DNA from 3 places in the Streptomyces sp. NPDC093085 genome. Region 2 is predicted to be linked to each of the others. Evidence: riboswitches for the same ligand, from Rfam matches in the RefSeq annotation. Region 2 holds a riboswitch; each other region holds the start of a gene.

Region 1 (10,113 bases), on a different contig from region 2:
CCCGGAGAGCACGGTCTCGATGGGGCGCTCGGCGGCCGAACGGAGGCTCAGGGAGCCGCCGTTGGAGGCGGCGATATAGACGGGCGCGGTGACGCCGAGGCCGTCGAGGAGCGCTTCGAGCCGGTCGAAGTAGCGGCGCATCAGCGGCTGGATGTAGACGTTGAGGCAGGTGACCAGGGCGCGTTCGAACTCGCGTACCTCGGGCCAGATGGCGGCCGAGGAGGTGAGCGGCAGTTCGGGGACGAGCGCGGCGAGCCGGCGGGTGACGTCGGCCTCGAAGGCCGGGTCGGTGTGGCCGTGCAGCACGAGCACGGCGGCGGCCTCGGCGTCGGTGGCGCGCAACTCGGCCGCGACCCGGGCGAGTTCGGCGTCGGTGGGGGTGTGGACGGGGGTGCCGTCGGGGCCGAGCCGGGCGGGGATCTCGACGATCCGGTCCCGGGGGACGAGCGGTTCCTCCTTCGCCGCGTGCAGGTCGAAGGAGGACGGCATCCGGCTGCGGCCGATCTCCAGGATGTCCCGGTACCCCTCGGTGACGACGAGGGCGATCCGGGCGCCCCGGCGCTGGATGATCGCGTTGAGCCCGATGGTGGTGCCGTGGGTGACGGCGGCGAGGTCGGCGGGGCCGAGCCCGGCCCGCTCCAGGACGGCTGCGAGCCCGTCGGCGACGGCGCGCGCCGGGTCGTCGGGGGTGCTGGGCTGCTTGTGGTGGAGGAGGGTGGCGCCCCCGGCCGTACCGTGCGCGCCGCTCGTACCGCTCGCGCCGTCGGCTCCGCCCGTGCCGTCCGCGCCGGCAGTGCCTTCGACGCCTTCGACGCCTTCGGCGCCCGGCACCGCGAGGACGAAGTCGGTGAAGGTGCCGCCCACGTCGATCCCGACGCGGGCGCGCGGGCGGGGGGCTCCGGCGGTGGGGTCAGCGGGCACGGTCAGAGCACCTCCGAGAAGTTGGTGAACCGGTCGACGGCCACCAGGACGATCACGCTGACCAGCATCAGCAGGGTGGAGACGGCCGCCACCGACGGGTCGAGCTGGAACTGCACGGCGGAGAAGATCCGTACCGGCACGGTGGTGGTGTTGGAGCCGGAGACGAGCACCGAGACGGCGACCTCGCCGAGCGAGGTGACGGCGGCGAAGACGGCCCCGGCGAGGATGCCGGGGCGCAGCAGCGGCAGGGTGACGGTGAGGAAGGTACGGGCCCGTCCGGCGCCCAGGGTGGCGGCGGCGCGCTCCAGGGTCGGGTCGAGCGCCTGGGCGCTGACCATCACCGTACGGATGACGAAGGGGAGCGCGACCAGGGAGTGCGCCAGCCAGAGCCCGGGGAGGGTGTTGACCAGGCCGAGGCCCTGGAAGTAGTAGAGCAGCCCGAGCCCGATGATGATCTCGGGGACCATCAGCGGGGCGAGGGCGAGCCCGGCGAGCACGCCCCGGCCGGGGAAGTCGCCGCGGACCAGGCCGTACCCGGCGAGCGTGCCGATGGTGACGGTGGTCACCACGACGAGGACCACCAGGACCCCGCTGAGCTGGAAGGAGACCAGCCACTCCGGGGAGGAGAGCACCTCGGTGTACCAGCGGAGGGAGAACCCGGAGGGCGGGAAGCTCAGCGAGCTGGTCGAGTTGAGGGAGGAGAGCGCCAGGACGGCGAGCGGGGCGAGCAGGAAGAGGAAGACGGCGAGCGCGGGCAGCCGGGCGGCGGCCCGCCCGGCGCGGCGCAGCAGCGGGGAGGTGCGGCGGGCGGCGGGGGTGGTGGCCTGGTCAGCCATGGAGTCTCCGTTCCCAGAAGCGGAATCCGGTGCCCAGGGCGGAGACGCCCAGCAGGGTCAGCAGGAGCAGGGTGAGGCTGAGCGCGGCGGCCACCGGGTAGTCGAAGACGCTGGTGATCTGGGAGTAGACGCGCAGCCCGGCGAGCGGCTGGTTGGCGCCGCCGACCAGCAGGGGGGTGATGTAGATGCCCATGGCGAGCGGGAAGACGACGGTGGCGCCGGTCGCGATGCCGGGGAGGCTGAGCGGCACGGTGACCTTCCAGAAGGTACGGACGGGACCGGCGCCCAGGCTCCGCGAGGCGCGGGCCAGGTTGTCGTCGATACCGCCGAGCGCGGTGGTCAGCGGCAGGATCGCGAACGGCAGCAGGACATGGGTGACGGAGACGACCACCACGAGGTAGCTGGTCAGCAGGGGGGCCGGCTGGTCGAGGATGCCGAGTCCGACGAGGGCCCGGTTGACCGCGCCGTTGGCGGAGAAGAGCACCACCCAGCCGTAGCTGCGCACGACGACGCTGGTGAGCAGGGGCGAGACGACCGCGACGAAGAGCAGGGTGCGGACGACGCCCTTGCGGGCCCGGGCGAGCGCGTACGCGGCGGGGTAGCCGAGCAGTACGCACAAGGCCGTGACCAGCAGCGAGGTGAGCAGGCTGTGCCAGAGGGACTCGGAGAAGAACGCCTCGGTGAAGACCCTGTGGTACTGGGTGAGCGAGAACCCGTCGAGCGGATAGCCGTTGGGATCCGAGGCGTGGAAGCTCAGCGCGAGGACACGGACGAGCGGGACGATGAAGAGGGCCAGCAGGAAGACCAGGACCGGGGTGACGGGCCAGAGCCCACGCGTCCGGCGCGGCGCCCGGGCGGCGGGCGCGGTCATCCGGACGTCGCCTCCTTCGCGGGCGCTGTCTCCGCCGTGGCCTTCGCGGTGCCGAGGAGGATGACGTCGTCGGGGCCCCAGCCGAAGGTGACGCGGGCGCCGACCGCCGGGGGCTCCCCGGCGGTCCTGGCGTTGAGCGCGACGCCCTCGGCGACGACGATCTGGGCCTGCCAGGCCTCGCCGGTGAAGGCGCGGTAGCCGACGATGCCGGTGCCGCGCGCGTCGTCCGGCACGGCGTCGGTCTCCGGCGCGCCGTCCGGAACGCCGTCGGCGGCGTCCGCCCCGGCGGCCCGGAGGGTGACGCGTTCCGGGCGTACGGCGAGGGTGACCTGTTCGCCTTCGGGCAGCGCGGTCAGGCCGGTGGCCAGCCGTACCGTCCCCAGGTCGAGGGAGCCGTCGGCGCCGCCGGTGCCCGCCAGGATGTTGGCCGCGCCGATGAACTCGGCGACGAAGCGGGTGGCGGGGGTCCGGTAGACCTCGGTGGGGGTGCCGAGCTGTTCGACCCGGCCGCCGTTCATCACGGCGATCCGGTCGGAGAGCGACATCGCCTCTTCCTGGTCGTGGGTGACGAAGACCATGGTGATGCCGAGGCGCTGCTGGAGTTCGCGGAGCTCCACCCGCATCTCCCGGCGCAGCTTGGCGTCGAGGTTGGAGAGCGGTTCGTCGAGGAGGAGCACGGCGGGCCGGGTGGCCAGCGCGCGGGCCACGGCGACCCGCTGCTGCTGGCCGCCGGAGAGCTGGCGGGGCCGTCGGTCCGCGTACGCCTCCAGGCCGACGAGGCGGAGCGACTCGGCGACGCGTTCGTCCCGCTCGGCACGGTCGGTGCGGCGCACCTTGAGGCCGTACGCGACATTGTCGGCGACGGTCATGTGCGGGAAGAGCGCGTAGTTCTGGAAGACCAGGCCGAGCCCCCTGCGGTGGGTGGGCACGTCGGTGAGGTCCGTACCGTCCAGGGTGATCCGGCCGGCGGTGGGCGTGACGAACCCGGCCAGGCTGTTGAGCAGGGTCGTCTTGCCGCAGCCGCTGGGGCCGAGGACGGAGAGGAACTCGCCGCGCCGGATCGAGAGCCGGTCGACGTCGAGGATGCGCTGTCCCTCGTATCCGGCGGCGAGGCCCTCGATCTCGATGTGCGCGGCTCCGGGGCCGGCCCCGTCGGTCCCGGCCCCGGCTCCCGTCTCGTCGGTCCCGGTCACTTGAAGATCTGGTTCCACCGCTGCTGCCATTCGTTCAGCTTGGGGGTCGCCGTCTTGTAGTCGACCCAGGTGAACGTCTTGTAGACGTCCTCGCCGTACTTGACCTTCTTCTTGAAGTCGGGGCTGTAGTCGATGTGGTCGTTGCCCGCGCCGTAGAAGGTGCCCTCGGCGAACGGCTTCTGGTACTGGGCCGCGCTGAGGTAGTTCAGGAAGGTGTAGGCGGCCTTGGTGTGGGCGCTGCCCTTGGGTACGTAGTACGAGGTCAGCGCGCCGACGGCGCCGGAGGCGGGGTAGCTGAAGCCGATCGGCTGGCCCTCCTGGGCCATGGCGAAGGCGCGGCCGTCCCAGAAGGGCACGATCCAGGCGTCGCCGTTCTGGAGGACGGTGGAGACGGAGCCCGCGTCGGCCGGGTAGGCGGAGACGCACCCCTTCAGCTCGGCGAGCTTCTTGAACGCCTTGTCGACATCGGCCGGATTGGAGAGCTTGCCGCCGTCCTGGGAGACCAGCGCGGAGAAGAACTCCAGGCCGGCGTTGTAGGTCAGCGGGGGCAGCGCGACATGGCCGCAGTACTTCTTGTCGAAGATGTCGGTCCAGTCCTCGGGCGCCTGCTTGATCTTGTCGGTGCGGTAGAGCAGGCCGTTGGAGCCGGTGGTCAGCGGGACGCCGTAGGAGGCGCCGTCGATGGTGGACTGCTGGGTGAGGACCGGGTCGAGCTGTTTCCAGTGGGTGAGGTCGCCGGTCTTGAGCGGCTGGAGGAGCCCGCCGCCGACGGCCTGGTGGAGGGAGCCGGGGGTGAGGGCGACGACGTCGAAGGGCGCGTCCTTGCCGCCCGCGGCGCGCAGCTTGGTCAGCCAGGCCGAGTCGGCGCCGTAGACCAGGTTCACCTTGATGCCGGTGTCCTTCTCGAACGGTGCCACGAAGGACTTCTTGAAGAGCTCGCCCCAGGGGCCCGCGAACGCCGTGACGGTGATCGTCTCGCCCTTGGAGCCGGATTCCCCGGAGCCGGAGCCGGAGCCGCCGGTGTCGACGCTGCACCCGGCGACGGCGGCCAGGACGGCGGTGGCCGAGGCGGTGGCGAGCAGGGCGCGTCGCCCGCGTGGGCGCGAGAGGGCAGGTCTCATGAGGGCTGGACTCCTCGGTGCGGGGTGGCGTGCGTACGGCGCGCCGGCCCGTGGGTGGTGGTTCGCCGGCCGCGCTTCGGGCGGGCAGACGGGGCGGGGCACCGTGACGACGTGCCGTACGGCATCGCGTCCGCTGTCATCTTGTGCTCCCGTCACAGGTACTGGACCTGGGTGACAGGTCCGCGCTTGCTCCCCGGCACATCGGCGTGCTGGTGGAGCCGTGTCATCACCCGGGGCACCCCACCGCAGAAGGAGGGTTGCCGCCCAGCAAGCCGGGGCTTGTCGCTGGGTCTCGTGACAAGGGAAAAGGTAACACTCTGTGGCTATGGTCTGAAGATGGGATGGATCACATGAAGATCACATCCGGATCACGGGACGGGGCGGCCCGCCCGGGCGCCGGACCGGCGGGCCGGCCGGGGCCGCCGGGCCGGCCCGCCGCCGGGGCCGGACAGGGATGAACGGAGATGAACGGAGGTGACAGGGCGTCACATCGCGAGGGGCCGTGACGCTCTGTCGCGGTAGGGGCGGCGGTGCCCGGCCCGGCGGCCCCGGCCGCGCGAGCGCGGTCGTTCCGAGGCCGTCCGAGGCCCTTCGAGGCGGAGAGCGCGGTCACTTCGGGGCGTAGACCACGCCGAGCTTGTCGATCTCGTCGCCGGAGCGGCCGGTGAAGCCGACGATGCGCCACCCCGCCGGGGCGGTGAAGGTCACCGTGTCGGAGGTCGCGGTCCCGGCGGCGACGGTGCGGCCCGCGTCCGTGGTGAACGCGGCGGAGAAGATCCGGGTACGGCCGTCCTTCTGGCCCTGGGAGAGCTTGACCGAGGTGAGGTTCTCCCCGGCGGCCAGGGTGAGCGTGGCCGCGGTGCCGCCCGTACCGCCGTGGCTCAGGACCGTACCGCCGTCGAGGGCGAGGGCGACGGAGTCGAGCCGGGCGGCGCCGCGCAGGGTGAGGGTGCGGGGCGCCGGGGTGGCCGGGAGGAGCCGGGCGTCGTTGAAGGCGGTGCCGTGCGGGCCGCCGAAGAAGTCGGAGGCGCGCCGGTCGGCCGGGAGCGACCACCTGAGGTCGACGGCGTGCGGGTAGTGGTCGGAGAGGTGCTTGCCCGCGGGGTCGAGGAAGGCTCGCCACTGGTTGGCGTACCCGGTGGCGTCGAGGCCGACCAGCGGGCCGCCCCGGTAGAGGACCTTGTCGACGACCTCGCAGGTGTCGGTGGGCGCGACCGTGTCGCAGACCAGCGCGTCGCTGCCGAGGGCCGGGGCCGAGCCGCCGCGTACCAGCTTCACCCAGGCGTCGGTGAGGCCGTTCTCCTCGACGAGGGTGCGGATGTTGTCGCCGGTGCGGGTGTAGCGGGTGTTGGTGTCGCCCATGACGATGACGGCGTTGCCCGCGCTGTAGGTCCGGATGAAGGAGGAGAGCTGGGTGATGTTGGCGCGCCGGGCGGCGAGCGCGGCGTCCGTGGTGTCGGCGTTGGTGTGGACGTTGTAGAGGTCGACGAAGACGCCCTCGGCGAGCCGGACCCGGGCGAGCGAGAAGCCCTTCGGGGTGAGGCAGTCGGTGCCGGTGCAGTTGTTCCAGCGGACCCGCTCGAAGTCCTCGAAGGGGTGGTCGGAGAGGGTGTTGAGGCCGTCGCCGAAGGCCGCGCCGCCGCTGGTGGGGGTGCGGTACGGGTGGGTGTCGTTGGCGTACAGCGAGGCGTGGTAGTTGAAGTCCTCCTGGACGTTGACGACGGCGTACGGGCCCAGCCGCTGCCCGATGAGCGGGGTGTTGACCTCGGGGTTGCTCTGGCCGAGCCCGAGCGGGAGCCCGGCGATGTTGTACGTGAGGACCTTGAGCGTGCCGGAGTCGGCGGCCTGCGGCGCGGTGGCCGCCACGGCGGGCGTGGCCGGGGCGGCGAGGCCGGTGAGGGCGAGCGCGCCGGCGGCGAGGACACCGGCCAGTGCGCGGAGGGGGGATCGCATGGGGGCCTTCCGGGGAGGGGAACGGGGCGGGGAGGTGCCGGGGGCGGCGAACGGGGGTGCGTGGGGCGGGCGGTGCGCCGGTGGTACGCGTAACAGGGGTACGGGCGTGGCACGGTGGCGCCGGAGAGGGGTGCCCGTACTCCACGGCCTTACTCCACGGCCGTACTCCACACTCCGAGGCCGCACTCCACTGCCGTACTCCACGACCGTACTCCGCCGCGCCCCATCATCTACCGGCAAGTAGCTTGAAACGCAAGAGAGTTGGTTGTTCCCGCTGCCGGTTCACGGGAAGGGCGGGGCCCGCCGCGCGGCCGTCGCCCCGTGCTCACCCCCGCATCGCCCGGTGTTCATGTCCTCCGCCGACGCTCTCACTCACCACCTCCGTCACAACGGCGACAACCGGACATCGGACACAGGAGTCTCCATGGGCCACGGGCACCACCACCCGCACTCGCACGATCACTCCCACGCCCACTCCCCCGAGGAGAACGGCGCGCTGCCGCCCGCGCTCGACACCTCGGTGCCCGATGAGGCCCTGACCCCCGCCCAGCTCTCCCGCCGCTCCATGCTCCGCCGTACCGGACTGCTCGGCGCCGGGCTCGCGGCGGGCAGTGTGGTGGGCGGCGCGGCGGCCACGCCCGCGTTCGCCTCCGGCGGCAACGGCGGCAACGGCCTGCCGGGCGGCGGCTCGCACTCCGCGCGCCTGGGCGGTTTCCTCTGGCTCTCCGGTGACCACCACATCCACACGCAGTACAGCAGCGACGGCAAGTACCGGGTCGCCGACCAGGTCCGCCAGGGCGCCCGGCACGGCCTGGACTGGATGGTCATCACCGACCACGGCAGCGAGACGCACGCCAAGATCGGTGTGGAGAAGGTCAATCCTGACATCAAGGCGGCCCGCGCCGCGTACGAGGACACGCTGGTCTTCCAGGGCCTTGAGTGGAACATCCCGGCCGCCGAGCACGGCACGGTCTTCGTCCACCCGGGCCGTAACGAGGTCGCGGTCCTCAAGGAGTTCGAGAACTCCTTCGACGGCTCGGTGCGGAAGGCGTCCGACTCCACCCCGGCCAACGAGGCGCTCGCCATCGCCGGGCTCTCCTTCCTCTCCGAGCAGGTCAGGCGCCGCAAGGTGGACGACGCGCTGATGCTCGCCAACCACCCCTCGCGCAAGGGCATCGACTCGCCGCACGAGATCCGCGCCTGGCGCGACGCCACCCCCCGGGACCACCAGATCGCCGTCGGCTTCGAGGGCGCGCCGGGCCACCAGGCCGCCGGGATCGCCGCGCCGACGGGCATGGGCGCCGGGCGCGGCCTGTACGACGGCTCCCCGGGCGCCGGCTCCTTCGCGGGTTACCCGCTGGAGAGCTACCGCACCTGGGGCGGGTTCGACTGGATGACCGCCACCGTGGGCGGGCTGTGGGACAGCCTGCTCGCCGAGGGCCGGCCGTGGTGGATCACCGCCAACTCGGACTCGCACAACGTCTACGCGGACACCGCCGAGCGCGGCGGCCCGGACTCCGACTTCACGGCCAACGGCAAGCACACCGACCCGGTCTACCGGGGCGGACTCGACCTCACCGAGGGCGACTTCTGGCCGGGCCAGTACAGCCGTACGCATGTGGGCGCGGCGCGCTTCTCGTACGCGGCGGTCATGGACGGCATCCGCGCGGGCCGGGTCTGGGTCGACCACGGCGGCCTGGTCAGCGGCCTCGACGCGCGGCTCGCGGGCGGCGGCCGGTGGGCCACACTGGGCGGCTCGCTCCACGTGCGCCGGGGTACGGATGTGACGCTGACCGTCGACGTGGCGCTGGCCAACGGCGCCAACTGGGCGCAGTACGTGCCGAAGCTGGCCCGGGTGGATGTCATCCAGGGCGAGGTGACGGGCCCGGTGAAGGACAAGGACACGTTCACCGCGCCGACCGCCAAGGTCGTCTCCTCGTACGAGGTCAACAAGTCGGCGGGTACGGTCCGGCTCACCTACAAGCTGGGCCGGGTGGACCGTCCGCTCTACGTCCGGCTGCGCGGCACGGACGGCAACCGCTCGGCCGTCGGCGCGCGGGGCGCTGCGGTCGACCCGGCGGGTCCGGCGCTGGACGTGGTCGGCGACGCCGACCCCTGGCGCGACCTGTGGTTCTACTCCAACCCGATCTGGGTGCTGCCCGCATGACGCTCGCTCCGGCGACGGTGATCGGCGTCGACGCGGCCACCCCCGGCCTCGCCGACGCCGATCACCTGGCCCGGGTGGTGGCCGGCGCGCTCTCCCTGCCGGACGGCGCGTCGGTCGGTACGCACGCGGTACGGGAGGGGGTGCCGCATCTGGCGCTCTCGGTCACCCTGCCGGACGGGGCGGCGGCGGAGGGGGCGTGGCGGGCACTGACGGGGCAGGCGGCCGGGCCGGACGGGCCGGATGTGCCCGGGGCCGATGTGCCCGGGGCCGGGGCCCACGCCCTGGCGGCCGATGTGCTCGGGGCCGGGCCCGTGGGGTTCGCCTTCGGCGGGCTGCGCGCGGGGCCCGAAGCGCTGGCGGCGGGCGCTGCGCACGCGGCGGCGGAACGGGCCTCCGGCGCGGGGCGCGCGGTGCTCTTCCCGGGCGCGGACGCGCTCACCGGCACGGTGGAGGTGGCCGGGGTGGTCGCCGGGTCCGCCGTGGACGAGGTCGTCCTGCTGGGCGGGGCCGGGAGTCCCGGGCCGGCCCGCCGGGTGATGACCCGGGACCACGTACGGCCCGAGTGGCGGGCGGGGCGGCTGGTGCTGACGGTGATGGAGGCGGTGGGCGGGGTCCTGGTCCCCTTCGAGGTCCCGGATCCGACACCTTGCTGCGCCGACCACTGACGGCACTGACCGCACGGCAGGCAGGGCCGGCACGGCGGAGACGGCCGGCGCGTGACCGGGACCCGGGAGTCCTCAGCCGTTCCGGTAGAGCCGGGTGAGGAGTTCGATGGCGGCGCCGGTGGCGGGGTGCGGGGCACCCTGCCACCAGGCGAGGCGTACGGCGATGGGCTCGGCGTCCCGGACCGGACGGTAGACGACCCCGGGGCGGGGGTACTGGTCGCGGGTGGACTCCGCGGTCACCCCCACGCAGCGGCCGGTGGCGACGACGGTGAGCCAGTCGTCGATCTCCTGGGTGAACTCGACCTCGGGGCGGGACTCCGGGGGCCACATCTCCACCGTGGTGGTGCCGGTCCTCCGGTCGACCAGCAGCGTACGGTCCGCGAGGT
Region 2 (10,113 bases):
CCTTGCGGCGGTCACCGAAGCCCGGGGCCTTGACGGCGACGGACTTGAAGGTGCCCTTGAGCTTGTTGACGACCAGGGTCGACAGGGCCTCGCCCTCGACGTCCTCGGCGATGATCAGGAGCGGCTTGCCGGACTGGATGACCTTCTCCAGCAGGGGAAGGAGGTCCTTCACACTGCCGATCTTGGAGTTGGCGATCAGGATGTACGGGTCGTCGAGCGACGCCTCCATACGCTCCATGTCCGTGGCGAAGTACGCCGAGATGTAGCCCTTGTCGAAGCGCATGCCCTCGGTGAGCTCAAGCTCAAGGCCGAAGGTCTGCGACTCCTCGACGGTGATGACGCCTTCCTTGCCGACCTTGTCCATGGCCTCGGCGATCAGCTCGCCGATCTGGGTGTCGGCGGCGGAGATGGAGGCGGTCGAAGCGATCTGCTCCTTGGTCTCCACGTCCTTGGCCTGCTCCAGCAGGGCGCCGGAGACGGCCTCGACGGCCTTCTCGATGCCGCGCTTGAGGGCCATCGGGTTGGCGCCGGCCGCGACGTTGCGCAGGCCCTCGCGGACGAGCGCCTGGGCGAGGACGGTGGCGGTCGTCGTGCCGTCACCGGCGACGTCGTCCGTCTTCTTGGCTACTTCCTTGACCAGCTCGGCGCCGATCTTCTCGTACGGGTCCTCAAGCTCGATCTCCTTGGCGATGGAGACACCATCGTTGGTGATCGTGGGGGCGCCCCACTTCTTCTCAAGGACGACGTTGCGGCCCTTGGGGCCAAGGGTGACCTTGACAGCGTCGGCGAGCTGGTTCATACCGCGCTCAAGACCGCGCCGTGCCTCCTCGTCGAACGCGATGATCTTGGCCATGTGAAGTGGTCCTCCCGGACGGGGGTGAAGGCTCCGGACCGCGCTGGCGCCCGCGACGGACGGCCTGAGCGCCGGTGGTTCATTGCTCCACCAGCCCTCGGGGCCTCACCGACCCGGTCCTCAGTTGTCACTCTCACTCGGAGAGTGCTAACGCCAATAATTAGCACTCGGCACCTTAGAGTGCAAGCGTCTACTTGAGGGGGGCACACGCATGTGGGGCCCGCATCCGTGTCGGATGCGGGCCCCACATGCGTGAGTGCGTGCAGATGCGTCGGTGGCCGATCGCGCCGGGATCAGACGGCGAGCTTGACCATGTCCGCCTGCGGACCCTTCTGGCCCTGCGAGATCTCGAACTCCACTCGCTGACCCTCTTCAAGGGTGCGGTAACCGTCCATCTGAATCGCGCTGTAGTGGACGAATACATCCGCACCACCGTCGACCGCGATGAAGCCGTAGCCCTTCTCCGCGTTGAACCACTTGACGGTGCCCTGAGCCATGCCAACTCCCCTATTACTGGCCCTTACAGGGGGCCATACTTCGCGCCGGAACGCGTCGACCGCGGCTGAATGTATCTGCCCAACTGCCCTCTGCAACAGGTCAATCGGACGAGAAATCTGGGCGTGGCCGAACACGCATAGCGCTGAATACACCACGCTCCGGGGCAAGTCGGGCCGGGCAAAGCGTACGTACGCCGCGAAAGGCACCAGGACTTTGCCCTCATCTTGTCGCGTTCTCGCTCGCGTTCCGAGCGGCCGACAGGGGAGGAAGGGGAGGGCGTTCCCCTACTCTACCGTGCTCAACCATGTAGAACGGTCCCCTCCGCTTCTCTTGCGGAGAGGACCGATTCCGTCACAGAACGCACATCACGGCGTCCCGGGCACGCGTCAGCCGCCGGCGACCGCCGGGATGATGGAGACGCCCGCGCCCGCCGGGGTCGCGGTCTCCAGGCCCTGTTCGAAACGGACGTCGTCGTCGTTCACGTACACGTTGACGAAGCGGCGCAGCTTGCCGTCGTCGTCCAGGACCCGCCCCGAGATGCCCGGGTGGTTGGCCTCCAGCGACTGGATGACCTCGGAGAGGGTCGTGCCCTCCGCGGGGACCTCGGCCTGGCCACCGGTGTAGGTGCGGAGGATGGTGGGGATACGGACCTTGACGCTCATGGTGGTGAACCTTTCTGCGAAGTGGGGCGGGTCTGCGTGCGGAGAGCGGACGATCAGGTGGCACGCGCACAACGTCGTACAGCGTGCCCCTCGTACGGGGGTACGAGTCCTCCGGATCGCCCGGAACGGAAAGTTCCGGGCAACCGTACGGCCGTCAGCCCGCCGCCGCGCCCTCGCCACCCGCACCCGCGAGCCCCGCGGCGCGGAACGCGTCCAGGCTCGGGCGGATGGTCGCGGAGGGGCCGGTCGTCGGGGCCACGGCGTCCAGCGTCTTGAGCCCGTCCCCGGTGTTGAGGACGACGGTGGTGAGCGACGGGTCGAGCAGACCGGTTTCGATGAGCTTCTTCGTCACGCCGACGGTCACCCCGCCCGCGGTCTCGGCGAAGATGCCCTCGGTCCGCGCGAGCAGCTTGATGGCGTCCACGACCTGCTCGTCGTCGACGTCCTCCACCGCGCCGCCGGTGCGCCGCGCGATGTCCAGCACATACGGGCCGTCGGCCGGGTTGCCGATCGCCAGGGACTTGGCGATGGTGTCCGGCTTCTGCGGCCGTACGACGTCGTGCCCGGCCTTGAAGGCGGTGGAGACCGGCGAGCACCCCTGGGCCTGGGCGCCGAAGATCTTGTACGGCCTGTCCTCGACCAGACCGAGCTTGATCAGTTCCCGCAGCCCCTTGTCGATCTTCGTGAGCTGGGAGCCGGAGGCGATCGGGATGACGATCTGGTCGGGCAGCCGCCAGCCGAGCTGCTCGCAGATCTCGTACGCGAGGGTCTTGGAGCCCTCGCCGTAGTACGGCCGCAGGTTGACGTTGACGAAGCCCCAGCCCTCGCCCAGCGGGTCGCCGATCAGCTCCGAGCAGAAGCGGTTGACGTCGTCGTACGTGCCCTCGATGCCGACCAGGTCGCCCCCGTACACCGCGGCCATGACGACCTTGCCCTGCTCCAGGTCGTGCGGGATGAAGACGCAGGAGCGGAAGCCGGCCCGGGCGGCGGCGGCGCCGACGGCGCCGGCCAGGTTGCCGGTGGAGGAGCAGGAGAGGGTGGTGAAGCCGAAGGCGCGGGCCGCCTCGACGGCGATGGCCACGACGCGGTCCTTGAAGGAGTGCGTCGGGTTGCCGGAGTCGTCCTTGATGTGGAGCGAGCCGGTGATGCCCAGCTCACGGGCGAGGTTGTCGGCCTTGACGAGCTTGGTGAACCCGGGGTTGAGGCTCGGCTTGGCGGCGACGTCGGCGGGGACGGGCAGCAGCGGCGCGTACCGCCAGATGTTGTCCGGGCCCTCGGCGATGCGCTTCTTCAGCTCCTCGGGGTCCCCGCCCGGCAGGTCGTACGCGACTTCGAGCGGCCCGAAACAGCTCACACAGGCGAAGATGGGGCCGAGGCCGAAGCGCTCGCCGCATTCGCGGCAGGAGAGCGCGGTGGCGGGCCCGAGATCGATGGTGGCGTTTCCGGCGCTCCCGGTGCTCCCGGCGGCTTCCGTACCGCTTCCGACCGCTTCCGTACCGTTTCCGGTGGCGTCGGTTCCGCTCTGGACGGTCTGCACAGCCATGATGGCGAGGCCCTTTCTCCTCATCTTCCTCGCGACGTACTTCGCCACGAGACGGAATTGGCACCTTCCCCACCGTGACCTCGCGGTCGGCGGGAGGGTTGCCGGGACTTCAACGGGCCGTTCCCTCTGTCCCTCTGGATGAGCGCTATGGCGACCGGAGCTGGATCCGGTGCGTTTATGTCTGGCGCGTACGTCTGTCACGCACGTCTGTCGCGTTGTGTCTGTCCGGCCTGCGCCACCCCGGCATGCGATGGTCACTGGCCTTGTTCAAGACTGTAACCGAAGGTGCGGAGGGTTGAGATAGTCGTCCGCACCGCGAGATGGATCACTTTCGAGGAAAGCACAGCAGGGGAGTGTCCAGGGTGCTGGAAGAGGTGGAGCAGTGGCTGACCAGGCGTTCCTGGTCGGCGGCGGACCGTACGCCCGAACAGCTCCTGGCGGCGAAGGCGGCGCGCGGCGCCACGGTGAGCGTGGTCCTGCCCGCGCTCGACGAGGAGGCCACGGTCGGTGCGATCGTCGGCGTGATACGGCGCGAGCTGATGGAGCGGATCCGGCTCGTGGACGAGCTGGTGGTGATCGACTCCGGCTCCACCGACCGTACGGCCGAGGTCGCCGCGGCGGCCGGCGCCCGGGTGGTCCACCGGGACGCGATCCTGCCCCGGCTGCCCGCGCTGCCCGGCAAGGGCGAGGTGCTCTGGCGGTCGCTCCTGGTGACCAGCGGTGACATCGTCTGCTTCGTCGACGCGGACCTGCGGGAGTTCTCGCCGGACTTCGTCTCCGGGATCGTGGGCCCGCTGCTCACCGACCCCGAGGTGCACTTCGTGAAGGCGATGTACGACCGCCCGCTGCACCCGACGCCCGACGGAACCGCCGCCGGCGGCGGCCCCGGCATGGGTCCCGGCAGCGGACCCGGCAGGGGCGGCGGCCCCGGCGTCGCGGCGCAGGGCGGCCGGGTGACCGAGCTGGTGGCGCGCCCGCTGCTCAATCTGCACTGGCCCCGGCTGGCCGGTTTCGTCCAGCCGCTGGGCGGGGAGTACGCGGCCCGCCGCTCGCTGCTGGAGCGGCTGCCGTTCCCGGTGGGGTACGGGGTGGAGCTGGGCCTGCTGGTGGACGCGCTGCACACGGTGGGGCTCGACGCGCTGGCCCAGGTCGATGTGGGGGTACGGCTCCACCGCCACCAGGACGACCGGGCGCTGGGGCGGATGGCCGCGGCGATCTACCGGACGGCCCAGCTCCGCCTCCAGCGGGGCCCGTTGACGCGGCCCCGGCTCACCCAGTTCGAACGGGGCGCGGACGGCTTCGTACCGTACACACACCCGGTGGACACGGAGGAGCGCCCGCCGATGCGGGAGATCGCCGAGTACCCGGCACGCCGCGCGGCGTGACCTGCGCCGGGTCCCGGGCGGCCTCGCACGGGGCCGCCCGGGACCGGACGCAGGCGCCCCTCAGGAGCCGGGGACATCACACGTCCCGTACGTTTGAGCGTTTCCCGCACGGGCTAGGTTTCGCGGCATGGAGACCGCACCGTCCACCCCTCCGCCGGCTCCCGCTGCCCGCGTGCTCGTGGCGTCCAACCGGGGCCCCGTCTCGTACACCCGGGGCGCGGACGGCGCCCTGGTGGCCAAGCGGGGCGGCGGCGGGCTGGTGTCGGGCCTGTCGGCGATCGGCTCCGGTGACGACGCCCTCTGGGTCTGCGCGGCCCTCGGCGACGGCGACCGGGAGGCCGTCCGGGGTACGGGGGGCCGCCTCGACCCGGCGGACACCGGCGGGCAGCGGGTACGGATGCTCGGCATCGACCCGGGGGTCTATGCGGCGGCGTACAACGACATCGCGAACTCCACCCTCTGGTTCGTCCACCACATGCTCTACCAGACCCCGCTGGAGCCGTCCTTCGGCCCGGAGTTCCGGGCGCGCTGGGCCGCGTACGAGGCGTACAACCGCGCCTTCGCCGAGGCGCTGGCGGAGGAGGCCGCCGAGGGCGCGGCGGTGCTGGTGCAGGACTACCACCTGGCGCTCGTCCCCGGGCTGCTCCGGGCGCTCCGGCCCGACCTGCGGATCGGCCACTTCTCGCACACGCCCTGGGCCCCGGCCGCGTACTTCCGGCTGCTCCCCGACGACATCGCCGAGCGGCTGCTGCTGGGCATGCTCGGGGCGGACCGGCTGGGGTTCCTGACCCGGCGGTGGGCGGACGCGTTCCGGGAGTGCGCCGAGGCGGTGCTGGCCGGGCGCGGCCTGACGACAACGGGACCGGCGGGGGAGGCCACGGGGGACACGTACCTCACCTACCCCCACGGCGGCGAAGGGCAGCCCCCGGGCCCGGCCGGCGGCCGTACCGCCCTCGCGGTGCACGGGCTCGGCGCGGACGGCGACTTCCTGCGCGAGCGCGCGCACCGCCCCGATGTGGCCGAGCGGATGGCGGCGCTGCGCGAGCAGATCGGCAGGACCCCGGAGGGGACCGACCGGAAGACGATCGTCCGGGTGGACCGTACGGAGCTCTCCAAGAACATCGTGCGCGGTCTGCACGCGTACCGGCAGCTCCTGACCGACCACCCCGAATGGCGCGAGCGCGTGGTCCATGTGGCGTTCGCCTACCCCTCCCGGCAGGACCTGGAGATCTACCGCGCATACACGGCGGAGGTCGAACGGGTCGCCACGGAGATCAACACCGAGCTGTCCACCCCCGGCTGGACCCCGGTCGTCCTCCATGTCCAGGACGACTTCGCCCGCTCGCTGGCCGCGTACCGGCTGGCGGACGTGGCGCTGGTCAACCCCATCAGGGACGGCATGAACCTGGTCGCGAAGGAGATCCCGGTCCTCTCCGAGCGCGGCTGCGCCCTGGTCCTCTCCCGGGAGGCGGGCGCCTGCGCCGAGCTGGGCGGGGACGCGCTGGTGATCAACCCGTACGACATCACCGCCACCGCCACCGCCCTCCACGAGGCCCTGACCCTCCCCGCCCCCGACCGCACCGCCCGCGCGAAACGCCTGGCGGAAGCCGCGACGGCCCTTCCCCCGCAGCGCTGGTTCCTGGACCAGCTGAACGCGCTGCGGGGGGTACGGGGCTGAGGCGCGGCACGGGGCCGAGGCGCGGCGGAAACCACGGTCAGCGCATCGCCGGTACGAGGGCGGCGAGGAAGTCGGCGAGGGCGGCCGGGCCCGGGAGGGTGAGGTCGGCTCGGGTGGTGAGGTCGGGGACCTCGGTGCCGCTGGCGACCAGGAGGCCCGGGTGGCCCTCGGCGCGGAGGCTCTCGACGGCGGCGTAGGCGGGGAGGTCGCCCAGGTCGTCGCCGGCGTACAGGACCGTCTCGGCGTCCACCTCGCGGACGTACGAGAGCAGCGCGGCGCCCTTGTCGACGCCCGGGGGGCGGAGTTCCAGGACCAGGCGGCCCGGTTCGACGATCAGGCCGTGGCGGGCGGCGAGGGCGGTGAGGGGGGCGCGCAGGGCCTCGAAGGCAGCCTGGGGTTCGGCGGCGCGGCGGGTGTGGACGGCGACCGCGCGGCCCTTCTCCTCGATCCAGGTGCCGGACGGGGCGCCGGAGCCGGCGAGGAATCCGGGGAGTTCGGCGCGGACGGCGGCGACGCCCTCGTGCGGGACGGGGGCGTGGACCGTACCGGAGACGGCGTCCCAGCGCTCGGCGCCGTAGTGGCCGAGGACGACGAGGTGTTCCAGGCCCGGTACCCCGGCGAAGCCGCCGTACCGTACCGCCACCTCCGCCGGGCGCCCCGTGATCACCACGAGGGAGGCGAGGCGCGGAGCGAGCGCGGTGAGGGCGGGGAGGACGCGGGGGTGGGCGCGGGCCTGTTCGGGGTCGGGGACGATCTCGGCGAGCGTGCCGTCGAAGTCGAGCGCGACGACGGCGCGGGCGGGGCGGGCGAGGAGCGCGGCCAGGCCCTCGGCTCCGGCGGGGGTGGCGGGCTGCGGGAGGGAGTTCGGGAGGGAGTTCGGTTGGGTGGCCATGGGGTCGACCCTAGCGGGGCGGGGTGGGGAGGGGCGCGTGGTCGAGCGGCTGGGCCGTGGGCCGTGCGGGCCGTGGACCAGGGCCGCTACCAGCGCTCTCGGCGGGCCGCCCGTACGCGGCGGAGCCGGTTCACCGTGACGGGGTCGTGCTCGGCGGCTCTCGGGTCGTCCAGCAGTGCGTTGAGGAGCTGGTAGTAGCGGGTCGGGGAGAGCCCGAGGCGTTCGCGGATCTCCCGCTCCTTGGCCCCGGGCCCCGGCCAGCCGCGCCGCTCCACGGCGAGCACGGCACGATCCCGGGCGGAGAGACCGGGCGTCCCCGGGACACCGGACGCGTCTGAAGCCTCGGCCGCTTCTGAAGCCTCGGCCACTTCCGGAGCGCCGGGCGCTTCGGGCGCCCCGGGGGTGCTGGCGGGCGGTGGGGTGGTGGTCATGGTCGTTCCACGTTACTCGGCGGCCTCCGCCGCCGACGCGTCCTTCGCTATCTGGGACAGGACCGCCTCGGGGCTCGCGCCCGGTTCGACCGCCTTGCCGATGTTCTTCTTGAAGCTCTCGCTCACCGACGACCACGAGTTCTTGCCGTACGGGAAGAGCTCCGAGTCGGGCAGCGCCGTCAGGAACGTCTTCAGGTCCTGGTGCTCCGGGTCCGCGAGCATCGCCTCGTTGGCGCTGTAGGTGACCGGCAGCAGGTCGTACTGGCCGGCGAAGTCCAGGACGTTCTTGTCCTCGTACGCGAAGTTCAGGAACTTGCCGATCTCGCTCCGGTGGCCGTTCTGCTTGAACGCCATGACCCAGTCCGCGACACCCACCGACGACTTCGCCCCGCCGTTCGGCCCCGGCAGCGGCACCATGCCGACCTTGACGCCGCGCTTCACCGCCTCCTTCATCAGCGTCGGGTGCCCGTTCAGCATGCCGACCTGGCCGCTGGTGAACGCCTTGAACGCGGTCGCCCGGTCCAGGTCGCCCGGCTTGACCGGGCCGGTCAGCCCGGCCCCGACGAGGCCCTGGAGCCAGGTGAAGGTCTTGACGTTCGCGGGCGAGTCGATGTTGTACGAGCCGTCGGCGGTGTCCGTGTAGCCGCCGCCCCCGGCCAGCAGCCACATCAGGGTCTCGCCCTGCGCCTCCTCCGTGCCGAGCGGCACCGCGAGCGGGGTCGTCACGCCCTGTGCCTTCAGCGCCTGGGCGTCGGACTTGATGTCGTCCCAGTTCTTCGGGGCGCTCACGCCCGCCTTCGAGAAGAGGTCCTTGTTGTAGAAGAGCAGCCGGGTGGAGGCGACGAACGGCATCCCGTACTGAATGCGGTTGACCTCACCGGCCTGGGAGAGCTGGTCGAGGAAGTTCGCCTGGGTGGGTATGGAGAGAAGCTCGTCGGCAGCGTAGAGCTGGTCGGCCTTCGCGTAGTTGGAGTACGAACCGATCTGCGCGATGTCGGGGGCCTTGCCCTCCTTGACCATCGTGGCGACATCGCTGTCGATCGTCTTCCAGGGGCGTATGTATACGTCGATCTTGATTCCGGGATGCTCGGCCTCGAACGAACTCGCGAGCGACTCCCAGTAATTCTTGGAACTGTCCTCGGAGTTGGTGCCGTACTCCGCGGCGACCACCTTGAGCGTGACCTTCCCGGCGGCGGTGGTGGCGCCGCACCCGGTCAGGGGCGCCGTCAGGGCCAGTGCGGCCACGGCCGCGGCGATCGCCCGATGGCGCTGTCGTGTCGGTGGCACTGCTCGCACAGCTCGCAGAGGTCGCACAGCTCTGTTCCCCGCCCTTTAATCGTTCTTTCGTCGCGCGTAAGGCCCCTACCGGTCCCTCGTGACGCACTGTTATCACGTATTGGTCAGCGATTTTCCCCCATCCCATGGCTGGGGGTCCACCAAAGAGCGGTTGCGCTTCCGCAACGTCTCATTTCCCGGAAGCCGTTCCGCTTTTTGTATGCCAAGGCAACAATCCGGCGCCATGGCGGCAGTGCGGGGCCGACATGGAACGATGTCGGCGTAGTGGACTAGACCTTTCGGCTCTTCACGCGGGACACTGTCCCCGTGAGATCCGACAGCCACGACCACCACGTCGAACCCGGCCGGCAGGTGAGCCACGTCATCGCCCTGGACGTGGGCGGCACCGGGATGAAGGCCGCCCTCGTCGGCGCGGACGGCGCGCTGCTCCACGAGGCGCGGCGCGCGACCGGCCGGGAGCGCGGCCCCGAGGCCGTCGTCGAGTCCATCCTCGGCTTCGCCGCGGAGCTGCGCGCTTACGGCGCCGAGCGCTTCGGGCGGACCGCGGTGGCCGTCGGCCTCGCCGTGCCCGGCATCATCGACGCGGAGCGCGGCATCGCGGTGTACGCGGCGAACCTCGGCTGGCGCGACGTACCCCTGCGCGATCTGCTCGGGGCGCGGCTGGGCGGCGTACCGGTGGCGCTGGGGCACGACGTACGGACCGGAGGGCTCGCGGAGGGCCGGCTCGGCGCGGGCCGGCGGAGCGACCGGTTCCTCTTCCTGGCGCTGGGGACGGGGATAGCCGGGGCCATCGGGGTCGACGGCGCGATCGAGGCGGGCGCGCACGGGGCGGCGGGCGAGATCGGCCATGTGGTGGTCCGCCCGGACGGGCCCGC
Region 3 (10,113 bases), on a different contig from region 2:
GCGTGCAGCACCTGCCCGTTGCCGGCGTAGAAGCCGACGTGGTGCAGGTCGCCGTAGAAGATGACCAGGTCGCCCTTTTGGAGCTGGCTCTGCGAGAGCCGCGTACCGGCGTTGGCCTGGGACTCCGAGGTGCGCGGGATGGAGACACCGGCCTGCGCGTACGCCCAGGAGGTGAGCCCGGAGCAGTCGAAGGAGCTGGGGCCGGAGGCGCCGTAGACGTACGGGGTGCCGATCTTGCCCTGCGCGGCGGCGAAGGCGGCGGCGGCCCGCGAGGAGGAGGCCGGGGTGTTGCCGAGGTCGGTGCGGGTGGTGGAGCCGCTGCCGCCGCTGCCGCGGCTGGCGCGCTCCTCCTCCGCCTTGGCGAGGTCGGCACGCTCCTTCTCGGTGAGCGTGTTGAGCAGCTTCTGCGCGGCGGCCAGCTTGGACTGGGCCTCCTGCTTCTTCTTCGTGAGCTGCTTGCGGGTGTCCGCGAGGTCCTTGACCTTGCCCTGGGCCTCCTTGCGCTGCTGCGCGAGGGTCCGCTGCTTGTCCTGGATCTTCTGGAGCGACGCCGCCTGCTTGGCGCTGACCTGGTCGAGCGTGGACGCCTTCTCCAGGTAGCTGTCCGGGTCGGAGGAGAGGAAGAGCTGGAGCGCGGGGTCGATGCCGCCGGTGCGGTACTGGTTGCTCGCCATCAGGCCGAGCCCGTCCCGCATCTCGTTCAGTTCGTCCTGGCCCCGGGCGACCTTGTCCTGGAGCGCGGTGACCTGCTTCTCCAGCTTCTCCTGCGCCTCCTTGGCGCCGTTGGCCTTCTCGGTGGCCTTCTCCGCGTCCTCGTAGAGCTTGTCGACCTTCTCCTTGACGTCGGCCTTGCTCGGCGTCGGGGCGGCGTTGGCCGCCTGGGACGTCAGCGCGACGGCGGCGGCAGCGGTCGCGGTGAGGACGGTCACCCGGGTACGGCTCGGGGGCTTGGGACGACGGTGGGACGCCACGGAGGCGAGCTCCTTCTTCCTCAGCCGCCTGCCGGTCCTCAGGGACGCGTCAGTCCCGGCTCCGCGCCGACGGCTCCCCCGCGAAACTGGGCCGAACTGCGCGAAAACGGCGGTTCCTTCGCTGCCACCCCGGATGGGTGATCAACCGCGCGAAGGTTCGAGGCCTGACCCTAGTGACCTTCCCGTGATCAGTTCAAATCCTTGCAAGGAAAATCTCTGTCACGAAGCGCATTATTTACAGACGCCGACAGACGCAGACTGACCGTCGACGGGCAATGCACATGCAGTAGCGGACATTTGAGGCCGCGACCGGATAACACCCCACCAACTCGGGCATCGGGTACGGCGATCTCCATACGACCGCTATACGCGCGAAAGCCGCTTCAGCAGCAGCGCGGAGGCGACCGGACGCGCCCCCGCCCGCGCCACCCCGTCCGCGACCTCCCGGTCGGTGGAGGCCACCACCACGGGCCGGCCCGGCGGCTCCGCCCGTACGAGCTGCCGGATCAGCTCGTCCGCCGTCACCCCCGGCTTCGAGAAGAGCACCCGCACCCCGCGCGGCGGCGCCAGCAGCACCGGAGCGGCCAGCTCCGCCCCGTCGAAGACACAGGTCATCTCCGCGCCCGTCTGCGCCGCGAGCATCGCGAGCCCGCCCAGCAGCCGCAGCCGCTGCTTCTCCAGCGGCATCGTGGGATACCCGGTCTTGGTCACGTTGTAGCCGTCCACGATCAGATGCGCCTGAGGCAGCGCCAGCAACTGATCGAGCAGTGCCGGATCCATTTCGGAGAGCGCACGCGCCGCCACATCCTTGGGCGACATCCGCCCCGGCCGCTCCGCGTCGACCAGATCGGCGGGCCGGCTCGCCGCGGGCGGCAGCGCCAGCTCCCGCCGGAGCCCCTGGGCCGACTCCAGCACCGTGTCGAGCAGCAGCCGCAGCCGCATGTCCTCGACCGAGCGCCCCTCCCGGGCCGCCCGGCGGCTCGCCTCCACCGCCGACTCCGCCTCCGCGAGCCGCGCCCTGATGCGCCGGGTCTCGCTCTCCGCCGCCGAGAGCTGCGCCGCGCTCTCGGCCCGGAACGCCTCGGCCTCCGCCCGCACCCGGCGCAGCGCCGCCTCGCCGCGCTTCACATCGCTCTGGGCGCTGCGCAGCTTGCGGTGGAGCGCCTCGCCCTCCTTGCGGGCGGCCTCCAGCTCGGCACGGAGCCGCTCCGTCTCGCTCTTCGTCTGGGACCTGGCGGCGGCCAGCTCGGCGCCGAGCCGCTCCAGCTCGCGCCGGGCCTCCTCGTCGGCGCGCTCGGCGTCGGCACGCTGTGCCTCCTCCCCGGCGGCGGCGACGAGCTTCACCCATCCGGCGGGCCTGAGCACATACGCGGCGGCGGCCACGTCGACCGGGTCGGCGGCGGCCGGCGGCGACCCCGACTCCAGGGCCGACGCCAGCTCCGGCTGGGAGTGGACGATCCGCTCGCCGATCCGCTGCCGGAAGAGCGGGTCGCTCTCCAGCGCGGCGGCCATGGCATTGCCCGCGAATTTCGTACGCCTGTTCGGGGTGAAGCGCGCGTACTGCCGGAGCTGGGCCGGCAGCTCGGCGACGGTCAGTCCGCCGAACGCCTCCGACACCAGCGCGACGACCCGGCGCCGTACCCCTTCGGGGAGCGGTCGGTCGAGCGTCTCCGCGGCGTCACCGCCGGCCGTACCGGCCGGCTCAGCACCGCTCGCGGCCTGCTCCACGATCCGTCACCCCATTCACCCGTCAGGGGCGGCTCCGTCAGGAGCCGGCACCCGGCCTGTCCACCAGTTCGATCTGATCCACGGCGTTGCACCAGCGGCAGCGCACCGACTCGATGGTCTCACTGACCACCTCACGCTCCTCGATCCTGGACTCCCCGGCCAGGTCGAGATGGACGTACTCGACCACCTTCGACGAGCGCGTCACGTCGAACCGCGTCAGGTTGCCGCACAAGGTGCACCGCCACCGGGTGGCGGCCGTCGGCTGCGGAACCGTGGGAAGTACTGCCATCGTGGCGCCCTCTTTTCTTCGTTCCTATGCGGTGCCCCGCGATCCGGCGTCGAATCCGGGGCCGGGTCCGGCGTCGGATCCGGGCCGGGTCCGGCGCCCGACCGCGTACGGCATCCGGCAACCCTAAGGCCTCGGGGCTCTCCCCCGGCGCGGCGAGGCGGTCCACCCGGTCCTGTTGCGGTACGTACGCCATGCTCGGACCGTGATCAAAAGGCGTACGGCGTATGGAGCGCCCCTGGTGACCTACGGGCTGATCGCCCTGTGCTGTCTGGCCTTCCTGCTGAGCCCGGTCTCCGGATTCACGCACGCGTACGGCGGCGACGACGCGCTGCGGGCCACGCAGAGCGCCTATTTCGTCCGGTGGGGCGTCATCCCGGACGAGCTGACCCGTGCCGAGCCGAGGGGCCCTGCTCACCCCGTTCACCGCGCTCTTCGTGCACGGGAGCTGGCTCCACCTGCTGGGGAACATGCTCTTCCTGCATGTCTTCGGCGCCCTGACCGAGGAGCGGATGGGCCACGCCGCCTTCCTGCTCTTCTACCTTGCCACCGGGGCCTTCGCCCTGCTCGCGTACGCGCTCGCGAACGCCGGCTCGGGCCAGACGCTGGTGGGCGCTTCGGGCGCGATCTCCGGGGTGCTCGGCGCGTTCCTGTACCTCTTCCCCCGGGCCCGGGTCACCAGCCTCTTCCCGTTCCTCTTCTTCCTGCCGCTGCGCTTCCCCGCCTGGGCCGTGCTGCTCTTCTGGTTCGCGCTCCAGGGGGTGGCGGCGCGCGGCGCCGGAGCGGGGCCCGGTGTCGCCTATCTGGCGCACCTGGCCGGCTTCGCGACCGGGTTCCTCTACGCCTGGGGGCGGTACTGGCGTACCGATAGAGTGAAGGCCCAGTCAGGGGCCACCGAGGGAGAACGCCAACCGTGATCACCGCGATCGTGCTCATCAAGACCAGCGTGGACCGGATCCCCGAGATCGCCGAGTCGATCGCGGCGCTGGACAACGTCAGCGAGGTCTTCTCGGTGACGGGCCAGTACGACCTGATCGCCATGGTCCGGGTCGCCCGCCACGACGACCTGGCCGAGGTCATCCCCGGCCGGATCAGCAAGATCCCCGGCGTCGAGGCCACGGACACGCATGTCGCGTTCCGCACCTACTCCCAGCACGACCTGGAAGCGGCCTTCTCGATCGGCCTCGACTCCTAGGGACCTAGGGCCTGTCTGACAATTCCCGCCTGCCTCGCGACGCCATGCACGCACTCTCGCCGCACCGGGCCCTGACCCAAGTACGTCCAGTACGTGGGTCAGGGCCCGGCACACCGAGAGCACGCACCTGACGCCGCGAGGCCGCCCTCCGGGCGACGACGGGAATTGTCAGACAGGCCCTAGCCTCTCCACCGCCCTTACGGGCTTTACGGCTCTACGCGGCCGCTGCGTCCCGGTCCGGGACGCAGCGGCCGTCCTCCGTACGGTAGTTCCACCGCGCGCCGTCGCTCACCAGCTCGCGCACGGCCCGTACGAACCGCTCCACATGCTCGTCCGGGGTCCCCGCGCCGAAGCTGACCCGGATCGCGTTGAGCGAGCGCTCGCCCGGCTCGGCCTCCGGGGCTCCGCACTCCCCCGGCTCCTGCGGGTCGCCGTCGAGCAACGTCCTGACCAGCGGATGGGCACAGAACAGACCGTCCCGTACGCCGATGCCGTACTCCGCGGAGAGCGCGGCGGCGAAGTGCGAGCTGTTCCACCCCTCGACCACGAACGAGAGGACGCCCACCCGGGGCGCCTCGTCGCCGAAGAGCGAGAGCACCGTGACCTCGGGGATCGCGGCGAGCCCGGTACGCACCTCCGCGACCAGCCGCCGCTCCCGCGCGGCCAGCGCGTCGAAGCCCGCCTCGGTGAGCGCCTTGCAGGCCGAGGCGATCGCGTACACGCCGATGACATTGGGCGAGCCCGCCTCGTGCCGGGCGGCCGTGGTGTGCCAGTCGACGTCCACCCCGCCGTCGGTGCGCCGCGCCACCTTCCGGCTGGCGCCGCCGCCCGCGAGATACGGCTCGGCGTCCCGGAGCCAGTCGGCGCGGCCCGCGAGCACCCCGGAGCCGAACGGCGCGTAGAGCTTGTGCCCGGAGAAGGCGATCCAGTCGACGTCGAGGTCGGTGAGGTCCACGGCGTGGTGCGGGACGAGCTGGGCGGCGTCCAGCACGATCCGGGCACCGTGCGCGTGCGCGGCGGCGGCCAGCTCCCGTACCGGCCAGAGCTCACCGGTCACATTGGACGCGCCCGTCACACAGACCAGGGCGGGGTCCCCCTGGTCGCGGGCGGCGAGCGCGCGCTCCAGGGTGGCGACGGCCGCCTCCGGGGTGCGCGGCGCGTCGAGGTACGTCACCCGGGCGTCCCGCCAGGGCAGCAGGGAGGCGTGGTGCTCGGTCTCGAAGACGAAGACCTGGCAGCCGGCGGGGAGCGCGGAGGCGAGCAGGTTGAGCGAGTCGGTGGTCGACCGGGTGAAGACGACCTGGTCGTCGGCGCGGCAGCCGAGGAAGTCGGCGACGGTGCGGCGGCTGTTCTCGAAGAGGTCGGTGGAGAGCTGCGAGAGATAGCCGGCCCCGCGGTGCACGCTGCCGTAGTACGGGGCGTACGTGGCGACGTCGTCCCAGACCCGCTGGAGGGCGGGGGCGCTGGCGGCGTAGTCGAGGGCGGCGTAGGTGACCTCGCCGCCGGTGACGAGCGGGACGGTCACATCGCGCCCGAGCACCGGGAGCGGCGCTCCACAGGCGGGGTCGTCGGTGGCGGAGGAGGCAGCGGAGAAGGAAGCGGCGGAGGAGGCGGAGGCAGGAGCGGAGGCGGCGTTCGGGCGTACGGACATGGGGTGTCTCCCGGCGTGAATGTCGTAACGGCTTCAAGGACCCGCACGGCTCCGTAGCAGCATGACGGCATGGCCGCGTGACGGAAAGGGCGCGTGGTGCGGGGGTGGCCCCGGCACACGGAAGAGGCCCGTGCGGGGGCGTGTTGAAGGAGGGGCGTGAAGACGCCCTAGCGCATTCGCTTGCTCACGAGAGGCTCCCTTGAGGACCAGGACCCCAAAGGTGGAAGGGGTCCGCGCTTGCCGCGGACCTCGCTGCCCACGGCCTGGTCTTCACCCGGGGCACCCCGCCACGGACGGAGGGTTGCCGGACAGCGGGCCGGGGCCTTTGTCGCTGTCACTCATGACCTTGGCCGAGAGTATGGCACAGGGGCCCTGACCTCCCAAGCCGCTGTCCGCGATACGGGACGCGCCCGCTCCGGGACACCCGCGGTACGGCCCGGACCCGCGCCCCGTGCCCCACGGCAGAAGGGGCCGGGCGGGGGGGGGCCGCTCCCGGCCCCCGCCCGGCCCCTCCCGCACCCGGTCAGGCGTTGCTCGCCGCCACCCAGCGGGCCAGCGCCTCGCGCGCCGCGCCCGAGTCGATGGACTCCGCCGCCCGCGCGATCCCCGCCGTGAGCTGGGTCTCCAGCGGGTCGTCCGTCGGGTCGAGCGCCACCAGCGCCGCCGCCGAGTTGAGCAGCACCGCCTCCCGTACGGGCCCGGTCTCGCCCGCGAGGAGGCGGCGCGCGACATCCGCGTTGTACGAGGCGTCCGCGCCCCGCAGCGCCTCGACCGGCACCAGCGGCAGCCCGACGTCGCGCGGGTCGAAGGGCCGCTCGGTGACCTGCCCGTCCCGTACCGTCCACACCCGCGAGGTGGCCGTGGTGGTCAGCTCGTCGAGCCCGTCGTCGCCCCGGAAGACCAGCGCGGAGCTGCCCCGCTCGGCGAGCACCCCCGCCACGATCGGCGCCATCCGGGCGTCCGCCACCCCCACCGCCTGGGAGGCGACCCGGGCCGGGTTGGTGAGCGGGCCGAGGATGTTGAAGGTGGTCTGCGCGCCCAGTTCCTTGCGGGCCTTGGCCGCGTACCGCAGCGAGGGGTGGAACTTGACCGCGAAGCAGAAGGTGATGCCCGCCTCCTCGGCGACCTCGGCGACCCGCTCCGGCGTCAGCTCCAGATTGACGCCGAGCTTCTCCAGCACGTCGGAGGCGCCGCTCGCCGAGGACGAGGCCCGGTTGCCGTGCTTGACGACCTTGGCGCCCGTCCCCGCCACGACGATCGCGGACATCGTGGAGATGTTGACGGTCTTGGCGAGGTCGCCGCCGGTGCCGACGATGTCGACGGTGCGTCCGGGTACCTCGATGGTGCGGGCGTGCCCGTACATCGCGCGGACCAGCCCCGAGACCTCCTCGACGGTCTCGCCCTTCGCCCGCAGCGCCACCGCGAACCCGGCGATCTGCGCGTCGGTGGCCTCGCCGGTCATGATGCGGTCCATGGCCCAGGCGGTGTCGTCCGGGCCCAGGTCCTCGCCGCGCAGCAGGGAGTTGAGTACGCCCGGCCAGGTGCGGGCCGCCACGGTGTCGTCTCCGACGGGGGGAACAGCGTTCATGCTGGCTCCTGGGTGGTGTCTGGGACGGCTACGGGGTACGGGGGCCTCGTACGGCCGTGGTGATGGCGTACGGCCCGGCGGCAAGCCTATCGGCGGAGACGGCGCCCGTCGGCAGGGTGCCCGCACTGCGGACGCCGGTGCGCCCGGGGAGAGAGACACGGGTGTGACGGGGGTACGGAGCGGGAACAGGACCGGGTTCGGCCCCCGGCACGGGGACCCCGGGGAACGCCGAGGGCCCCGGCCGGCCTCCTCGCGGAGACCGGGCCGGGGCCCTCGGTGGTGGCGACCTGGTGAGGCCGGGGATCAGTGGTGGCCGTGGCCGCTGGTGATCTCCTTGTACTCCTCCGCGGTGGGCTTGGGCAGTTGGTTGTTCTCGCCGTAGTAGCCCTGGCTGAGCTTGACCCGCAGCCGCTCGACCGGCGACACCTTGCGGCGTACCCCGTTCTCGTCGGTCTCGGGGCCCAGCTCGGCGGGCCGGTACTGCTCGTGGGCGGTGAGCTTGTGCAGGTCGCCCTGGTCGAGCGGGGTGTGGACCTCGACGAACTCGCCGTGCGGCAGCCGCTTGATGACGCCGGACTCGCGTCCGTGCAGCACCTTCTCGGCGTCGCGCCGCTGGAGGCCGATGCAGATCCGCTTGGTGGCGATGAAGGTGAGCACCGGCACCGCGAAGAAGGCGATCCGGACGAACCAGGTGATCGCGTTGATCGACAGGTGGAAGTGGGTCGCCCACAGGTCGTTGCCGCCGCCGACGAGCAGGACGAAGTACCAGCTCAGCCAGGCCACACCGAAGGCCGTACGGGTCGGGGCGTTGCGCGGGCGGTCCAGCAGGTGGTGCTCGCGCTTGTCACCGGTGACCCAGGACTCGATGAACGGGTAGACCGCGATCGCGACCAGCACCAGCGGGAAGATGATCAGCGGGATGAAGACGCCCAGGACGAGGGTGTGTCCCCATACGTTGATCTCCCAGCCGGGCATCACCCGGATGAGGCCTTCGGAGAAGCCCATGTACCAGTCGGGCTGGGCGCCGGTGGAGACCTGGTCGGGCCGGTACGGTCCGAGCGCCCAGATCGGGTTGATCGTGGCGATCGCGGAGACGATCGCGATGACCCCGAAGACCAGGAAGAAGAAGCCCCCGGCCTTCGCCATGTAGACCGGCAGCAGCGGCATGCCGACGACATTGGTGTTGGTCTTGCCGGGACCCGCGAACTGGGTGTGCTTGTGGTAGAAGACCAGGATCAGGTGGGCCACCACCAGGCCCAGCATGATGCCGGGCAGCAGCAGGATGTGGACCGAGTAGAACCGGGCCACGAAGTCGCCGCCGGGGAACTCTCCGCCGAAGAGGAACATCGACAGGTACGTGCCCACGATCGGCACCGACAGGACCGCGCCCTGCATGAACCGCACCCCGGTGCCGGAGAGCAGGTCGTCCGGGAGCGAGTAGCCGGTGAACCCGGTGAACATGCCCAGGACGAAGAGGAGGAAGCCGAAGAGCCAGTTGACCTCGCGCGGCTTGCGGAAGGCGCCCGTGAAGAAGACGCGCATCATGTGGACCAGCATGGCCGCGAGGAAGATCAGCGCCGCCCAGTGGTGGATCTGCCGGATAAGCAGACCGCCGCGGATGTCGAAGCTGATGTTCAGGGTGGAGGCGAACGCCTCCGACATCATGACGCCCTGGAGCGGGACGTAACTGCCGTGGTACTCCACCTCGTTCATCGACGGGTGGAAGAACAGCGTCAGATACACACCCGTGAGGATGATGATGATGAAGCTGTAGAGGCAGATCTCCCCGAGCATGAAGGACCAGTGGTCCGGGAAGATCTTCCGCATGTTGGCCTTGGCGAGGCTGTAGATCCCCAGCCGGCCGTCGGCCCAGTCGGCCACGCGCTCGCCCGCGGGGGCCTTGCGCGCCGTCGTGTCCGTCGTGGCAGTGGTCGTCGTGGTACTCATCCGCGCTCCCAGAAGGCAGGGCCGACGGGCTCGGCGAAGTCGCCGAGTGCCTCAAGGTTGCCCTCCGCGTTCACGCCGATCCGCAACTGCGGCAGGGCGTGACCGGCCGGGCCGAAGATGACGCGCGCGCCGTCGGAGAGGTCGAAGGTGGACTGGTGGCACGGGCAGAGCACGTGGTGCGTCTGCTGCTCGTACAGGCTGATCGGGCACCCGACGTGGGTGCAGATCTTCGAGAACGCCACGATCCCCTGGTGGGACCAGTCCAGCTCGCGCTTGTCCTTGATCTCGTCCGGCTGGATCCGGACGATCATCAGGGCCGCCTTGGCGATCTCCTTCTGGAAGTCCTCGCTGTGCTCGTCGAGCCCCTCAGGCATCGCGAACGTCAGCGAGCCGGTGACGACGTCCTCGGGGCGGAGCGGCTCCATCGTGTTCATGTTGATGAGCTGCTTGCCCTTGGCCCACAGGGTGGAGCGGAGCTTGTTCTCGGGCAGCGGGCCCAGGTCGCGCAGGAGCACCACACCGGAGAGGGGTACGAGCGCCAGGGCGCCGAACATCGTGTTCCGGATCAGCTTCCGCCGGCCGATGCCGGACTCGGCGGCGCCCTGCGCGAAGTCCGCGAGGACCTTCGCCTTGACCTCGGGCGGCGCCTCGATCGGGTGCCGGTCGTCGGCGGTCTCGACGTCCGACATCAGCGTGCGGGCCCAGTGGACCGCGCCGGCGCCGATGCAGAACAGGGCGACACCGAGC

The links. Region 2 has a riboswitch for S-adenosylmethionine ahead of thrC (threonine synthase). Riboswitches for the same ligand answer to the same signal wherever they lie in the genome.
Region 1: it holds a riboswitch for S-adenosylmethionine, as region 2 does, so the genes downstream of both, AB0O07_RS07825 (ABC transporter substrate-binding protein) here and thrC (threonine synthase) in region 2, are expected to answer to the same signal.
Region 3: it holds a riboswitch for S-adenosylmethionine, as region 2 does, so the genes downstream of both, AB0O07_RS12155 (aminotransferase class V-fold PLP-dependent enzyme) here and thrC (threonine synthase) in region 2, are expected to answer to the same signal.

Annotation. Positions count from the first base shown of each region.
Region 1 is NZ_JBFBFB010000002.1:251,897-262,009, forward strand. It holds gene AB0O07_RS07805 (hydantoinase/oxoprolinase family protein) at 1-921, opposite strand, end outside; gene AB0O07_RS07810 (ABC transporter permease) at 924-1,757, opposite strand; gene AB0O07_RS07815 (ABC transporter permease) at 1,750-2,628, opposite strand; gene AB0O07_RS07820 (ABC transporter ATP-binding protein) at 2,625-3,821, opposite strand; gene AB0O07_RS07825 (ABC transporter substrate-binding protein) at 3,818-4,942, opposite strand; SAM riboswitch class IV at 5,120-5,242, opposite strand; gene AB0O07_RS07830 (jacalin-like lectin) at 5,552-6,895, opposite strand; gene AB0O07_RS07835 (PHP domain-containing protein) at 7,320-9,062, shown strand; gene AB0O07_RS07840 (hypothetical protein) at 9,059-9,727, shown strand; gene AB0O07_RS07845 (LysR family transcriptional regulator) at 9,800-10,113, opposite strand, start outside.
Region 2 is NZ_JBFBFB010000005.1:234,272-244,384, forward strand. It holds gene groL (chaperonin GroEL) at 1-853, opposite strand, end outside; gene AB0O07_RS17550 (cold-shock protein) at 1,147-1,350, opposite strand; gene AB0O07_RS17555 (ubiquitin-like small modifier protein 1) at 1,738-2,013, opposite strand; gene thrC (threonine synthase) at 2,168-3,580, opposite strand; SAM riboswitch class I at 3,574-3,701, opposite strand; gene AB0O07_RS17565 (glucosyl-3-phosphoglycerate synthase) at 3,919-4,941, shown strand; gene AB0O07_RS17570 (trehalose-6-phosphate synthase) at 5,069-6,619, shown strand; gene otsB (trehalose-phosphatase) at 6,657-7,511, opposite strand; gene AB0O07_RS17580 (DUF3263 domain-containing protein) at 7,598-7,942, opposite strand; gene AB0O07_RS17585 (extracellular solute-binding protein) at 7,955-9,187, opposite strand; partial or broken gene AB0O07_RS17590 (ROK family protein) at 9,629-10,113, shown strand, end outside.
Region 3 is NZ_JBFBFB010000003.1:305,359-315,471, forward strand. It holds gene AB0O07_RS12130 (NlpC/P60 family protein) at 1-971, opposite strand, end outside; gene AB0O07_RS12135 (NYN domain-containing protein) at 1,335-2,699, opposite strand; gene AB0O07_RS12140 (hypothetical protein) at 2,737-2,988, opposite strand; partial or broken gene AB0O07_RS12145 (rhomboid family intramembrane serine protease) at 3,191-3,902, shown strand; gene AB0O07_RS12150 (Lrp/AsnC ligand binding domain-containing protein) at 3,899-4,180, shown strand; gene AB0O07_RS12155 (aminotransferase class V-fold PLP-dependent enzyme) at 4,395-5,831, opposite strand; SAM riboswitch class IV at 6,060-6,177, opposite strand; gene trpD (anthranilate phosphoribosyltransferase) at 6,355-7,419, opposite strand; gene AB0O07_RS12165 (ubiquinol-cytochrome c reductase cytochrome b subunit) at 7,723-9,366, opposite strand; gene AB0O07_RS12170 (Rieske 2Fe-2S domain-containing protein) at 9,363-10,113, opposite strand, start outside.